Regions from separate parts of the Delftia sp. WSY_16 genome, predicted to be linked through region 2. Evidence: predicted binding sites of a transcription regulator. Region 2 holds the regulator's gene; the other holds the start of a gene.
What was found. Region 2 encodes NrdR, which represses ribonucleotide reductase genes. Its sites were predicted from a motif close to CACNANATNTNGTG; they were not measured.

Region 1: ACF8O7_RS05395 (ribonucleoside-diphosphate reductase subunit alpha) is a predicted target of NrdR. The motif match lies at 1,293-1,306, and genes of this name have one in related genera.

Annotation. Positions count from the first base shown of each region.
Region 1 is NZ_JBICKS010000006.1:122,791-130,072, forward strand. Features, by position in the region: gene ACF8O7_RS05385 (sigma-54 dependent transcriptional regulator) at 1-275, shown strand, start outside; gene ampD (1,6-anhydro-N-acetylmuramyl-L-alanine amidase AmpD) at 262-903, shown strand; gene ACF8O7_RS05395 (ribonucleoside-diphosphate reductase subunit alpha) at 1,433-4,351, shown strand; gene ACF8O7_RS05400 (ribonucleotide-diphosphate reductase subunit beta) at 4,558-5,652, shown strand; gene ACF8O7_RS05405 (hypothetical protein) at 5,830-6,789, shown strand; gene ACF8O7_RS05410 (carbohydrate kinase family protein) at 6,887-7,282, opposite strand, start outside.
Region 2 is NZ_JBICKS010000019.1:4,489-11,770, forward strand. Features, by position in the region: gene ACF8O7_RS09505 (DUF748 domain-containing protein) at 1-2,206, opposite strand, end outside; gene ACF8O7_RS09510 (lytic transglycosylase domain-containing protein) at 2,974-3,894, shown strand; ZMP/ZTP riboswitch at 4,031-4,206, shown strand; gene glyA (serine hydroxymethyltransferase) at 4,241-5,488, shown strand; gene nrdR (transcriptional regulator NrdR) at 5,511-5,966, shown strand; gene aroC (chorismate synthase) at 6,033-7,130, opposite strand.

The DNA of each region.
Region 1 (7,282 bases), on a different contig from region 2:
CCGCATCGACGCAGACCCAGGCGCACGACGGCGCCGCACCGCCGCCGGAGCCTGCCGACATGGAGCTGCCCCGCGACCTGCAGGCCTGGCTGGACGAGCGCGAGCGCGGCATCCTGGTGCAGGCACTGCAGGAAAACGGCTTCAACCGCACGGCCACGGCCGCGCGCCTGGGGCTGAGCCTGCGCCAGATCCGCTACCGCATCGACCGGCTGAACATCGCCCTGCCCGGCGACGCCAGCGCCGAGGCGGACGGAGGCGGCCATGGCGAAGCCTGATCGGCAGGCACCAGCCACCACGACCATGGGCCCGGCCTGGACCTGGCAAGGCGGCTGGCTGCAACAGGCACGCCACCTGCCCTCGCCCAACTTCGGCGAGCGCCCGGCCCAGGCCCTGGTCGATCTGGTCGTCGTGCACTCCATCAGCCTGCCCCCCGGCGAGTACGGTACGGGGGCGGTCCAGCAACTGTTCACCAACCAGCTCGACTGGGACGCCCATCCTTACTACCAGGGCATACGCGGCCTGGAGGTGTCGGCCCATTTCTTCGTCACGCGCCTGGGCGAGGTCTGGCAATTTGTGGACTGTGACGCGCGCGCCTGGCATGCGGGCGCCTCCAGCTGGCGCGGCAAGGACCGCTGCAACGACGACTCCATCGGCATAGAGCTGGAGGGCCTGGAGGGACTGCCGTTCGAGCCGGCGCAATATGCGGCCCTGGAGAACCTGTGCGAAGCCATCGCCGCACGCTACCCCGTCGCCCATCTCGCAGGCCATGAGCACATTGCGCCCGGCCGCAAACGCGATCCCGGCCCCGGCTTCGACTGGCCCCGGCTGCGCGGGCTGCTGTCCCGTCACCAGGCCACGGCGAACTGGCAGCTGCCGCCCCGCGCCGGCCAGCCCTCCACGTAAGCACACACCCTCCTGCCGGACTGCGCCAGGCCTTGCACGCAGGCCGGCTTGTCCACAGGCCCAGGAAAAGTGCGCTGTCAATCCAGAAAGCAACCCATGTGGCGCGCAGGCGCACGCCGTGCCGGCCTGATCTTTTTTTACAAATTCACGCATGTGTCGCAGCCCCACTGTTCATGGGGCTTTCGGCGGTCCGACCGGCGCAGCGGCAAGGCTGTAGCGGCTTGCGACAGGCCATCGCCCGCCAGCCACCGCGCAGCGGTGATCTGCTGCTATGGGCTTGCATGCTGGGCACTGTTTTGGCGCAGCGCAAACAGCGGTTTTCCGGCCGTGAGTACCCCGTGTACATGAGACGGCGATACACTACAGGTAGTGCCTGAGAGCACGCCGGACACCATATCTAGTGTTCACAAGCTGTGCACACCCTGTGAAAACGGTGTGCACATCCGGCCATCGATTCCATCTCCCAGCAAGCCTGCCCCCAGTGCAGGTCCGCGTCCGTTCTATCCACAAACACCCGTTGAGGAAACTCATGCAAGAAGCACTGAATTCTTTGGCTCCCGCTGCGCACGGTGATGCTGCCAATCCTTCCTCCGCCCATCACCTGTCCGTGCAGGACGGCTACCAGATCATCCGCCGCAGCGGCGACGTGGTGCCCTTCACCCCGCAAAAGATCGCCGTCGCGCTGACCAAGGCCTTCCTGGCCGTGCGCGGCGCCCAGGGCGCTGCCTCCGCCAGCGTGCGCGAGACCGTGGACGAGCTCACCCAGGCCGTGGTGCGCGCCCTGCTGCGCTCGCGTCCGGGCGGCGGCACCTTCCATATTGAAGACGTGCAGGACCAGGTCGAGCTGGGCCTGATGCGCGGCGGCCACCACGACGTGGCGCGCGCCTATGTGCTGTACCGCGACCGCCGCAACCAGGAACGTGCCGAGCAGAAGAAGGCCGCCGAGGCCGCTGCCGCCGCTGCGGCCGCGCCCGCCCCCGTGCTGCATGTGACCGACAACGGCCAGCGCGTTCCTCTGGACCAGGCCCGCCTGCTGGCCTTGATCGAGGCCTCCTGCCGCAACCTCAATGCCGACATCCAGGCCGCGCCCATCGTTGCCGAGACGCTGCGCAACCTGTACGACGGCGTGCCGATCGAAGAAGTCTTCAAGGCCTCCATCCTGGCCGCGCGCACGCTGATCGAAAAGGACCCCGACTACACCTACGTCACCGCCCGCCTGCTGCTGCACACCATCGTGCGCGAGGTCATGGGCCACGACGTGCAGCCTGCCGACATCCAGTCGGCCTACGCCGCCTACTTCCCCGGCTTCATCCAGAAGGGCGTGGACAACGAGCTGCTCAACCCCGAGCTGCTGAACTACGACCTGCCCCGCCTGGCTGCCGCCCTCAAGGCCGAACGCGACCAGCAGTTCGACTACCTGGGCCTGCAGACCCTGTATGACCGCTACTTCCTGCACGTGCGCAAGACGCGCATCGAGCTGCCCCAGTCCTTCTTCATGCGCGTGGCCATGGGCCTGGCGCTGCAGGAAGAGGACCGCAACGCGCGCGCTATCGAGTTCTACGAACTGCTGTCTTCCTTCGACTTCATGAGCAGCACGCCCACGCTGTTCAACAGCGGCACGCTGCGCTCGCAGCTGTCTTCGTGCTACCTGACCACGGTGCCCGACGATCTGGACGGCATCTATGAGTCGATCAAGGAAAACGCCCTCCTGTCCAAGTTCGCCGGCGGCCTGGGCAACGACTGGACGCGCGTGCGCGCCCTGGGTTCGCGCATCAAGGGCACGAACGGCGAGTCGCAGGGCGTGGTGCCCTTCCTCAAGGTGGTCAACGACACGGCCGTGGCCGTGAACCAGGGCGGCAAGCGCAAGGGCGCCGTCTGCACGTACCTGGAGACCTGGCACCTGGACATCGAGGAATTCCTCGAGCTGCGCAAGAACACGGGTGACGACCGCCGCCGCACGCACGACATGAACACGGCGAACTGGATTCCCGACCTGTTCATGAAGCGCGTCATGGAAAAGGGCCAGTGGACCCTGTTCTCGCCCTCCGATGTCGGCGACCTGCACGACCTCTTCGGCGCAGCCTTCGAGCGCGCCTACACGGCCTACGAAACCAAGGCCGAAACCGGCGAGCTCAAGCTGTTCAAGCGCATCCCGGCCGTGGACCTGTGGCGCAAGATGCTGTCCATGCTGTTCGAGACCGGCCACCCCTGGGTCACCTTCAAGGACCCCTGCAACGTGCGCTCGCCCCAGCAGCACGCCGGCGTGGTGCACTCGTCCAACCTGTGCACCGAGATCACGCTGAACACCAGCGACACCGAGACCGCCGTCTGCAACCTGGGCTCGGTCAACCTGGCGCGCCACATCACCAACGGCGCCATCGACCACGGCAAGCTGCGCAAGACCATCACCACGGCCATGCGCATGCTGGACAACGTGATCGACATCAACTACTACGCCGTGCAGAAGGCCAAGGACTCCAACCTGCGCCATCGCCCCGTGGGCCTGGGCCTGATGGGCTTCCAGGATGCGCTCTATGAAATGCGCATCGCCTACGCCAGCGACGCGGCCGTCGAGTTCGCCGACCAGTCGATGGAAGCCATCTGCTACTACGCCTACTGGGCCTCCACCGAACTGGCCAGGGAACGCGGCCAGTACTCCAGCTACAAGGGCTCGCTGTGGGACCAGGGCATCCTGCCGCTGGACACGCTGAACCTGCTGGAGAAGGCCCGCGGCGGCTACGTGGAAGTGGACCGTTCCTCGCGCCTGGACTGGGATGCGCTGCGCGCCAAGATCGGCCAGCACGGCATGCGCAACTCCAACTGCGTGGCCATCGCCCCCACGGCGACCATCTCCAACATCGTCGGCGTCGATGCCTCCATCGAGCCTTCGTTCGGCAACCTGTCGGTCAAGTCCAACCTGTCCGGCGAGTTCACCGTCATCAACCAGTACCTGGTGCGCGACCTGAAGCGCCTGGGCCTGTGGGACGACGTGATGGTCATGGACCTCAAGCATTTCGACGGCTCGCTGCGCCCCATCGACCGCGTGCCCCAGGACGTCAAGAACCTGTACGCCACCGCCTTCGAGGTCGAGCCCACCTGGCTGGTCGAGGCCGCTGCACGCCGCCAGAAGTGGATCGACCAGGCCCAGAGCCTGAACATCTACATGGCCGGCGCCTCGGGCAAGAAGCTGGACGACACCTACAAGCTGGCCTGGCTGCGTGGCCTGAAGACCACCTACTACCTGCGCACCACCAGCGCCACCAACATCGAGAAGTCCACGGTGCAAAGCCGCGTGCTCAACGCAGTGCCCACGGCTGCCGCCCAGCCCGCTGCCGTGAGCACCTCCAGCGCCCTGGAAGCCGCGGCAGCCGCCGCACGCGCCCAGGCCCCGGCGACGGACATCAAGTTCTGCGCCATCGACGATCCCGGCTGCGAAGCCTGCCAGTAAGCCGCGCAGCGCGGGGCCTCGCCACGGCGCAGGCCCCGCGCCCTGCCCGCCAGCCAGCGCCATGCGCAGGATCTTCGCCATGGACCTTGGGCCTGCTCAACATGCCAGGCCACCCATGGTCCTACATTGACCGGAGCAGAAAGAGAGGCCTCTTTCGCACCGAATGAACTGAACATATGCCTCAGGGCATGCCGGAGAAAATTGCAATGCTGACCTTTGACGACGACGCCACCCTCTCGAACACGCCGACCGGCGCAGGAGCTGCCCCCGCCACCGGCACACACCAGCGCGTCAACGCCGCCGACAAGCGAATCATCAACGCCAAGACCGACGTAAACCAGCTGGTGCCCTTCAAGTACAAGTGGGCCTGGGAAAAGTACCTGGCCACCTGCGCCAACCACTGGATGCCGCAGGAAGTGAACATGAACCGCGACATCGCCCTGTGGAAGGACCCCAACGGCCTGACCGAGGACGAGCGCCGCATCGTCAAGCGCAACCTGGGCTTCTTCGTGACGGCCGACTCGCTGGCTGCCAACAACATCGTGCTGGGCACCTACCGCCACATCACCGCACCCGAGTGCCGCCAGTTCCTGCTGCGCCAGGCCTTCGAGGAAGCCATCCACACCCACGCCTACCAGTACATCGTGGAGTCGCTGGGCCTGGATGAAGGCGAGATCTTCAACGCCTATCTCGAGGTTCCCTCCATCCGCGACAAGGACGAATTCCTGATCCCCTTCATCGAGGCGATCATGGACCCCAGCTTCAAGACCGGCACCTTCGAGACCGACCAGACGCTGCTGAAGTCGCTCATCGTTTTCGCCTGCCTGATGGAGGGCCTGTTCTTCTACGTGGGCTTCACGCAGATCCTGGCCCTGGGGCGTCAGAACAAGATGACCGGCGCTGCCGAGCAGTACCAGTACATCCTGCGCGACGAGTCCATGCACTGCAACTTCGGCATCGACCTGATCAACCAGCTCAAGCTCGAAAATCCGCAGCTGTGGACACCCGAATTCAAGGAAGAAATCACGGCGCTTTTCGTCAAGGCCGTCGAGCTGGAATACCGCTACGCAGAGGACACCATGCCGCGCGGCGTGCTGGGCATGAACGCATCGATGTTCAAGGGCTACCTGCGCTACATCGCCAACCGCCGCGCCACGCAGATCGGCCTGGAGGCCCTGTTCCCCAACGAGGAAAACCCGTTCCCCTGGATGAGCGAGATGATCGATTTGAAGAAGGAACGTAACTTCTTTGAGACACGCGTCATCGAGTATCAAACCGGAGGCGCACTTTCCTGGGATTAATCGCTTCTCTGCAGGCACAATGCGAACCATGACGCGCTTCACGCTTTTGCAATACCGATGGTGTTGCGGCGTGGGGCGTCTCCGTGTTCATTGCGATGCGTCACTCCACATCGCATTGAATCGCTTCGGAGCCCCGTACCCCGAAGTGTTTTGTGCAAATCAACGAAGGAGAAGATGATGGCAACTGCGAAGAAGACGGCCTCTACCAAGGCCCCCACCGACAAGAAGACCACCGCCAAAAAGGCGGCCGCCCCCAAGGCTGAAGCCGTGAAGAAAGCCACGGCCACTACTGCCAAGGCAGCGCCCGCCAAGAAGGCTGCGGCTCCTGCTGCAAAGAAGGCTGCCGCTCCCGCCAAGAAGGCTGCGGCTCCTGCTGCAAAGAAGGCTGCTGCGCCTGCTGCGAAGAAGGCCGCTGCTCCCGCCAAGAAGGCTGCTGCTCCTGCTGCCAAGAAGGCCGCCGCTCCTGCCAAGAAGGCTGCTGCGCCTGCTGCAAAGAAGGCCGCTGCTCCCGCCAAGAAGGCTGCTGCTCCTGCTGCAAAGAAGGCCGCTGCTCCCGCCAAGAAGGCTGCTGCTCCTGCTGCCAAGAAGGCCGCCGCTCCCGCCAAGAAGGCCGCTGCGCCTGCTGCAAAGAAGGCCGCCGCTCCTGCCAAGAAGGCTGCTGCTCCTGCTGCCAAGAAGGCCGCTGCTCCCGCCAAGAAGGCTGCTGCTCCTGCTGCCAAGAAGGCCGCAGCTCCTGCCAAGAAGGCTGCTGCGCCTGCTGCCAAGAAGGCCGCAGCGCCCGCCAAGAAGGCTGCTGCTCCTGCTGCAAAGAAGGCTGCCGCGCCTGCCAAGAAGGCTGCTGCTCCTGCCGCCAAGAAGGCCGCAGCTCCCGCCAAGAAGGCTGCAGCTCCTGCGGCCAAGAAGCCCGCCGCTGCACCGGCTGCCAAGCCCGCAGCAGCACCCGCCAAGGCTGCAGCAGCTCCTGCCGCTCCCGCCAAGAAGGCTGCAGCGCCGAAGAAGGCCGCTGCTCCCAAGAAGGCCGCAGCAGCTCCCGCCGCTGCCGCGCCTGCAGCTCCCGCTGCCGCACCCGCGCCCATCGCGCAAACCCGCCTGGCACCCCAAGCCGCATGGCCCTTCCCCACAGGCAGCAAGCCCTGAGACTTCTCCGGTCTCAAAGCAAAAAGCCCGGCTCTTTCGAGTCGGGCTTTTTTCATTGCGACGATGGCGGCTGTACCGCCACCCGGCGATCACCGCATCAGGGCTTGGCGAAGTCCAGCACGTAGTTCTGCGGGCCGCGGCTGGCAATCTTGAGCGCACCCAGGCGGTTGCCCAGTTCTGCACAACGCACCAGATCCCAGCCACGCTCCAGGCCGAAAAGCAGGGCGCCACGCCACGCGTCGCCACAGCCCGTGGGGTCAACCACGGCAGCGGGCTGCACAGGCGCCACCGGGGTCTTGGTGCCTTGCACCCAGACCTCGCAGCCTTGCGCGCCCAGCGTCACCACCAGGCCCTGCACCTGCCCTGAAATCTGCTCCAGGCTCCAGCCCGTGCGCTCGCTGAGCATGCGGGCTTCATAGTCGTTCACGGCCACCCAGTCGGCCTGCTCGATGAAGCGGCGCAGATCCTGCCCGTCGAACATGGGCAGGCCCTG
Region 2 (7,282 bases):
AGGCCAGCGCGGAACGCATGCGCAGATCCACCAGTTCGACATCGCCCTGCACCATCAGCTCGGGGCCGGCAGGCTGGCTGGCAAAGCGCAGCTGACCCAGGAAATTGCCATCGGCGCGCACCAGCTCCACATTGAGCATGTCGGCAAAGTAGGGCTCCAGCGCGTGCAGCGGCAGGCTGCGCGCCTGCAGCCTGCCCTGAAGCGACAGTGGCGCCAGTCCCAGATCGCCGCGCAGGCTCAGCGATCCTGCCTGGACGCGCCGGCCCGAGCCGACCTGGGCGGACAGCTCCAGCGGCGTGGGAGCGGACTTGGCCGCCAGCGGCTCGATGGCGCCCAGGCGCAGGCGCAGCGAACTCAGATCCAGGGACACGGTGCGCGCCGAATCGGCGTTGCGCACGGGCGCTTCGTCACGCAGCGCAACGGCGCCACCGTCCACTTCCACGGCCTGCAGCCTCAGACCCCAGGGCCTGGGCTTGTCCTTGGCGGGGTCCGGCGTCGCAGGTGCCGAGGTTGCGGGTGGCAGCCATTGCTCATACATCCACCGGCTCTGGGCGTCGCGCGACACGCCCAGCTGCGGCTTTTGCAGCGCCAGGCGCCCCACGGAAACCTGCTGGCTGGCCAGATTGACCTGTACCTGCTCCAGCTGCAGGCGCGCGATGTCGACCGGCGCGGCCTTGTCCTTGAGGCTCAACTGCTCCACGCCCAGCTCGGCCACCTGCACCACCATGGCGGAGCCGCTCCAGCCCAGGCCGGCGTCGGTGCTCAGCAGGCCGGTCAGCTCCGGCTTGAGATGGGCAGACAGATACGGCGCCGCCAGTTGCAGAGGCAACTGGCGCGCGGAGACGGCCAGTTGCCCCTGCCTGTCGGTCATGGCGCCGCTCAGCCTCAGTTCGGCGGGTTTTGCGCCCTCTCCTGCCGCTGCAGACTGCACCTGCATGCCGGCATCAAATTGCAAAGGCTGCTCCAGCGGCCAGCGGACATCGCGCACTTCCAATGACAGCTGGCGCGCCTGAAGCGCCGCACCCGACTGGCCTGCGCCGGGCGACGCATCGCGCCAATGCACCGTGGCATCGGCAATGGCCAGCCTGTCCAGGCTCACCTTCCAGGGCTGAGGCGCATCGGAGGCAGGCTTTTCCACTGCCGGCCTGGAATCGGAGGCAGAGCGACTGCCCATCGCCATCCAGTTGATGCGGCCTTGCGCATCACGGGCCGCGAAAATCTCTGGAGCGCTCCACTGCACGGACTCCAGCTCCACCACCGACTGCAGGGGCTGCACGTTCTTGAGCACGGCCGCCAGGCGCTCGAAACGCAGCAGGGGCGCCTCATCGCGGTCAAGCAACTCGGCACCGGACAGGCTGACCTCGCCGGTGATCCGCACCACGGCCTGCTCGGCCTGCTCAAAGGAGATGTGCAGATTGGTATCCAGCACGCCGGAGCGCGGCTTGACGGGAGCATTGGCGGGCACATAGCCCAGGTAAGGCGTCAGGTCCACGCCCTGCCAGCTCAGATCGACGGCCGTCTGGCGCTGGTCGGTGAAAGGCGTGCTCTGGGCACTGGATTCAAAGCGGCTGCCGTTGAGTGCGAAGGACAGGTGCGGCAGCACCTTGATCTCGCGCTTGGACTCCAGATTGCTGATGAACGGCAGCTTCAGCTGCAGCTGATCCAGCATGTGCTCACGCTGCTGGACATCGTCCTGCAATTGCACGCGGCCGTCGCGCAGCGCAATGTTGTACAGCGCAAAGCCCAAGGGCTTGGCCGGCGGCGTATCGCTGGGCTCGGCCAACCGGGCCAGCACATCATCCACATCGAAGTGCCCCAGGCTCTGCTGCGTGAGGCGCAGCACCGGCGCATCGACTTCGATGGCATCCAGGACAGGTGCCAGCCTGAAGAGGGACTGGATACTGGCATTCACATAGATGCGGTCGACCTGCAGCTGTGGCGACGACGGCGCGGGTTCTGCCTGCCCTGCGCCCGCCGGCTGGCTTTTGGCAATGCGCAGATCACGCAGGGTCAGCTCCAGCGACCAGGGCCGGAACTCCACTGCCCCCACATGGACCTGGCGACCCAGCTTGACCGATGCCTGCTTTTCCAGCTGGCTTTTGGCGACAACGGGCACCAGCGCCCACAGCAGCAGCCACAGCAAAAGAAACGCTGCAAAGGCGATGGCCAGCCTGCGCAGCCAGCGGTGCTTGAAGAGAAATTGCATGGGGCTCTAATAACTAATACGGCGCCATCCTGGACAGAGGACGCAGCGGTGGCTGCATTGCATCAGAAATTGGGCTGGCAGCAAGACCTCAACCCGCATCACCGCACATTTCTTGACGTTGCAGTCACCCTGGAACGACAAAGCCCGGAAGCCTTGAACCGGCTTCCGGGCTTTACGGCAGGCACAAGTCCTGGCCGTTTTCCGCAGTCAAGGAGAGGATGGTCCTTGCTGCTCGGAAGCAAGAGATTGCTTCCAGGAAGGCCGCGGAAGAAGACTTGAACGACTGTGCCCGAACCATCGAACACCACTTTTACCCGTCTTCCACCTTGGCGAGACGACTGCAGGAGCAGTCGCCTCCAATATAGAAGGATGCAGGCCAGGCCTGCCAGTGCTTTTGCATTTCATTGCAATTTCATGAAGCCCTGTACAACCGCCGCAAGCGCCCCACATCGGTAGCACGCAACCTGCTCTCAAACACTCAGAAACTGTGTTTGCATCCATGGTTTGTTATTATTCATCGATCTAACAAACGCACTTCATAGTGTTGACCGTGTATTTGGTGAACTCCTAGAATCCGCCAGCGCTCGAATAGAGCGTTTTTTGTTTCTGCTGCCTCACGACTGAGCAGATCCCGCAGGCCTACAACGCAATGGTGCACCAAGCGCCAGCCTCCCGGATCCGCAGCACCCAATCCAGGGTGTCAGCCTCACCGGCCTTCGCTTCGGCGAAGGCCGTTTCGGGTTGGTGCCCCTAGAAAGGAAAAAGCTATGCCAGCGTCAGGAAAATTTTTCGCCGCCGCGCGAACGTTCGCCATCGATGTGGCCAACGGTTTTCTTGCCATCATCCACAACAGCTTCGCCCTTCTGGGCCTGGCTGTGGCCTTCCTGGCCATTACCTTGTTCGCCCGTCCCGACCTGCGCGATGCCGGAGAGAGCCAGCTGCGCTCCTGGCTGACCGCTCGCCAGATGGCCGAGCTGGGTGCGCCCGTCGAACTCGCGGCCAGCGACCGCGCGACGGCGACCAACCCGAAGAACCTGCCCAAGGATCAGGCGGCCGTGGCCTTCTGGCTCAGCAAGAAGTACCGCGTGGCGCCCGAGCCCATCGCGGCACTGGTCAGCGAGGCCTACGACCTGGGCAAGGTCAACCGCCTGGACCCGACGCTGATCCTGGCCATCATGGCCATCGAGTCCAGCTTCAATCCGTTCGCGCAAAGTGCTGTCGGCGCGCAGGGCCTGATGCAGGTGATGACCACGGTGCATACCGACAAGTACGAGAACTTCGGCGGCCAGAACGCCGCGTTCGACCCCGTCAGCAATCTGCGCGTGGGCGTGCGCGTGCTCAAGGAGTGCATTGAGCGCGCCGGCTCCATCGAAGGTGGCCTGCGCTACTACGTGGGCGCGGCCAACCTGCCCACCGACGGCGGCTATGCCGCCAAGGTGCTGGCCGAGCACCAGCGCCTGCGCATGGCCGCCGGCCTGCGTGCCGTGCCGCTGATGACCGCCAAGATCGAGCAGCCCAAGCAGGCCGTCCAGATCGCAGCCACCAAGCCGGCCACATCCACGGCCGAGGCAGCCGGACCTGCGGCCTCGGCTGCGTCCGCTGGCACCCCGGCAGTGCCGGTCAGCTCGAGCAGCATGTCCGCGCGCACCGAACAGGTGGCCCTGCAGACACAGGAGCCGGCGCTGTAACCGGAACCACCGACATGGCGCACGAAGCTGGCTAAGGCCAGCTTTTTTCATGCCTGCCTGCACCCGCTGATCTGCCAGGCAGGCGGCTTCGCCAACGCCCCTCGCCTGTCTTCGGCTCCATCAGCTCAGCTACACTAGCGGGGTACGCAACTGGCGATAGGCGCAGCCGCTTCACGCACCGCTGCCGCTGACGTGGAAACCAGCAGAAGGCCTGAAAAGAACCACCTTCTGTGAACCACCGGGGAGCGTACCGCCCAGCCTCCATGCGCACGCGGGATCTGGAGTGTTCCGCCGTTCGCCTGGGCAGCCCTTGGCCTCAAGGGAATTTCAAGTTCACAGGACTGCCATGTTTCAACGCACCAATACCGTCGAGAAGGTCGACGCCGAAGTCTTTGCCGCCATCCAGGCCGAGAACCTGCGTCAACAAGAACATATCGAGCTGATCGCCAGCGAGAACTACTGCTCGCCCGCCGTGATGGAAGCCCAGGGCTCCCAGCTCACCAACAAGTACGCAGAAGGCTATCCAGGCAAGCGCTACTACGGCGGCTGCGAGAACGTCGATGTGGTCGAGCAGCTTGCCATCGACCGCGTCAAGAAGCTGTTCGGCGCCGAGGCCGCCAACGTTCAGCCCAACTCCGGCTCCCAGGCCAACCAGGCCGTGCTCATGGCCTTTGCCAAGCCCGGCGACACCATCATGGGCATGAGCCTGGCCGAAGGCGGCCACCTGACGCACGGCATGCCGCTGAACATGTCGGGCAAGTGGTTCAACGTGGTCTCCTACGGCCTGAACGCCGAAGAAGCCATCGACTACGACAAGATGGAAGCGCTGGCGCGCGAGCACAAGCCCCGCATCATCGTGGCCGGCGCATCGGCCTACGCCCTGGCCATCGACTTCGAGCGCTTCGCCAAGATCGCAAAGGAAGTCGGCGCCATCTTCTGGGTGGACATGGCCCACTACGCCGGCCTGATCGCCGCGGGCGTGTACCCCAACCCCGTGCCCCACGCCGACGTGGTCACCACCACCACGCACAAGAGCCTGCGCGGCCCGCGCGGCGGCGTGATCCTGATGAAGGCCGAGCATGAGAAGGCCATCAACAGCGCCATCTTCCCCGGCCTGCAAGGCGGCCCGCTCATGCACGTCATCGCCGGCAAGGCCGTGGCCTTCAAGGAAGCACTGTCTCCCGAGTTCAAGGCCTACCAGGAGCAGGTCGTGAAGAATGCCAAGGTCGTCGCCGAAACGCTGACGGCCCGCGGCCTGCGCATCGTCTCCGGCCGCACGGAAAGCCACGTCATGCTGGTGGACCTGCGCGCCAAGGGCATTACCGGCAAGGCGGCAGAAGCCGCACTGGGTGCCGCCCACATGACGATCAACAAGAACTCCATCCCCAACGACCCCGAAAAGCCGATGGTGACCAGCGGCATCCGCGTGGGCACGCCCGCCATGACCACGCGCGGCTTCAAGGAAGAGGAAGCCCGCCTGACGGCCAACCTGCTGGCCGACGTGCTGGAGAACCCCAGCGACGAAGCCAACCTGGCTCGCGTGCGCGCCCAGGTGGCCGAGCTGACGGCCCGCTTCCCGGTCTACGGCGCCTGATTTGAGCGCATAGAGGCCTGCCATGAAGTGCCCGTTCTGCAGCCACCCGGACACCCAGGTCGTGGAGACCCGTGAGGCCGAGGATGGGGGCTTCATCCGCCGCCGCCGCCAATGCGGCGGCTGCGACAAGCGCTTCACCACCTATGAGCGGCCCGAGGTCAGCTTCCCCGCCATCGTCAAGAAGGACGGGCGGCGCATCGAGTACGAGCGCGCCAAGCTGCTGGGTTCGTTCAAGATTGCGCTGCGCAAGCGTCCCGTGAGCACGGAGCAGATCGATGCCGCCATCGAGCGCATCGAGGAACGGCTGCGCAACCTGGGCGAGCGCGAAGTGCTCTCCAGCCGCCTGGGCGAGATGGTGATGCGCGAGCTCAAGCTGCTCGACAAGGTCGGCTACATCCGCTACGCCAGCGTCTACCGCAGCTTCGAGGACGTGGACGACTTCAAGAACGTCATGGATGAAGTCCGCAATCCCGGCTGATCAGGCCGGCAGGACACAAGAAAGCCGCCCTTGGGCGGCTTTCTCTTTGGCGTCCTGGCAGCGCTTTCAGGGCGCCGCGGCAGGAATCGGCGCCAGGCCTGAATCGACGTCGCCGCACTGGGCGCGGTGGCGCAGGGCGTGGTCCATCACCACCAGGGCCAGCAACGCTTCGGCGATGGGCGCGGCGCGGATGCCCACGCAGGGGTCATGGCGACCCTTGGTGATGACTTCGGTGCTCTGGCCCTGGGTGTCGATGGACTCGCGCGGCGTGATGATGGAACTGGTGGGCTTGATGGCGATGCGCACCTCCAGATCCTGGCCCGTGCTGATGCCGCCCACGATGCCACCGGCGTTGTTGCTGCGAAAACCTTCAGGACTCAGCGAGTCGCCGTGCGTGGTGCCGCGCTGGACCACGCTGTCGAAGCCCGCGCCGATCTCCACGGCCTTGACGGCGTTCAGGCCCATCATGGCGTAGGCGACGTCGGCATCGAGGCGGTCATACAGCGGCTGGCCCAGGCCCACCGGCATGCCACTGGCCTGCACGCGCAGCGCGGCGCCGCAGGAGTCGCCCGACTTGCGCAGCGCATCCATGTATTCCTCGTAGCGGGACACATCGGCCACCGGCGCAAAGAAGGGATTGTTGCGCACATGCTCCCAGCTCTCGAAGGGCAGCGACAGCTCGCCCACCTGGGTCATGCAGGCGCGGAACTCGGTGCCGAATTTTTCCTTGAGCCACTTCTTGGCCACGGCGCCGGCCGCCACCGTGGGCGCCGTCAGCCGTGCGGAGGAGCGGCCGCCGCCGCGCGGATCACGGATGCCGTACTTCTGGAAGTAGGCGTAGTCGGCATGGCCGGGACGAAAGCTTTGCGCAATGTTGGAGTAGTCCTTGCTGCGCTGGTCGGTATTGCGGATCAGCAAAGCGATCGGCGTGCCCGTGGTACGGCCTTCGTAGACGCCCGAGAGGATTTCCACCGCGTCCGGCTCGTTGCGCTGCGTCACGAACTTGCTGGTGCCGGGGCGGCGGCGGTCCAGGTCGTGCTGGATGTCCGCCTCGCTCAGTGCCATGCCAGGCGGGCAACCGTCGATGACGCAGCCGATGGCCGGGCCATGCGATTCGCCGAAGTTGGTGACAGTGAATAGGGTTCCGAAGGTGTTGCCGCTCATAGGCCGATGATTATGCCCGGGTCGCCCCCAGGCGCCGCTCCCGCTGCAGCGGTGCATTGCGCAGGCAGCCATCTCCTGCAAAGAAACAATAAAACTATCAAATTACAAATATTGATAGCTAGAATTACAGAACATTGTTCTTCAACCGCCTG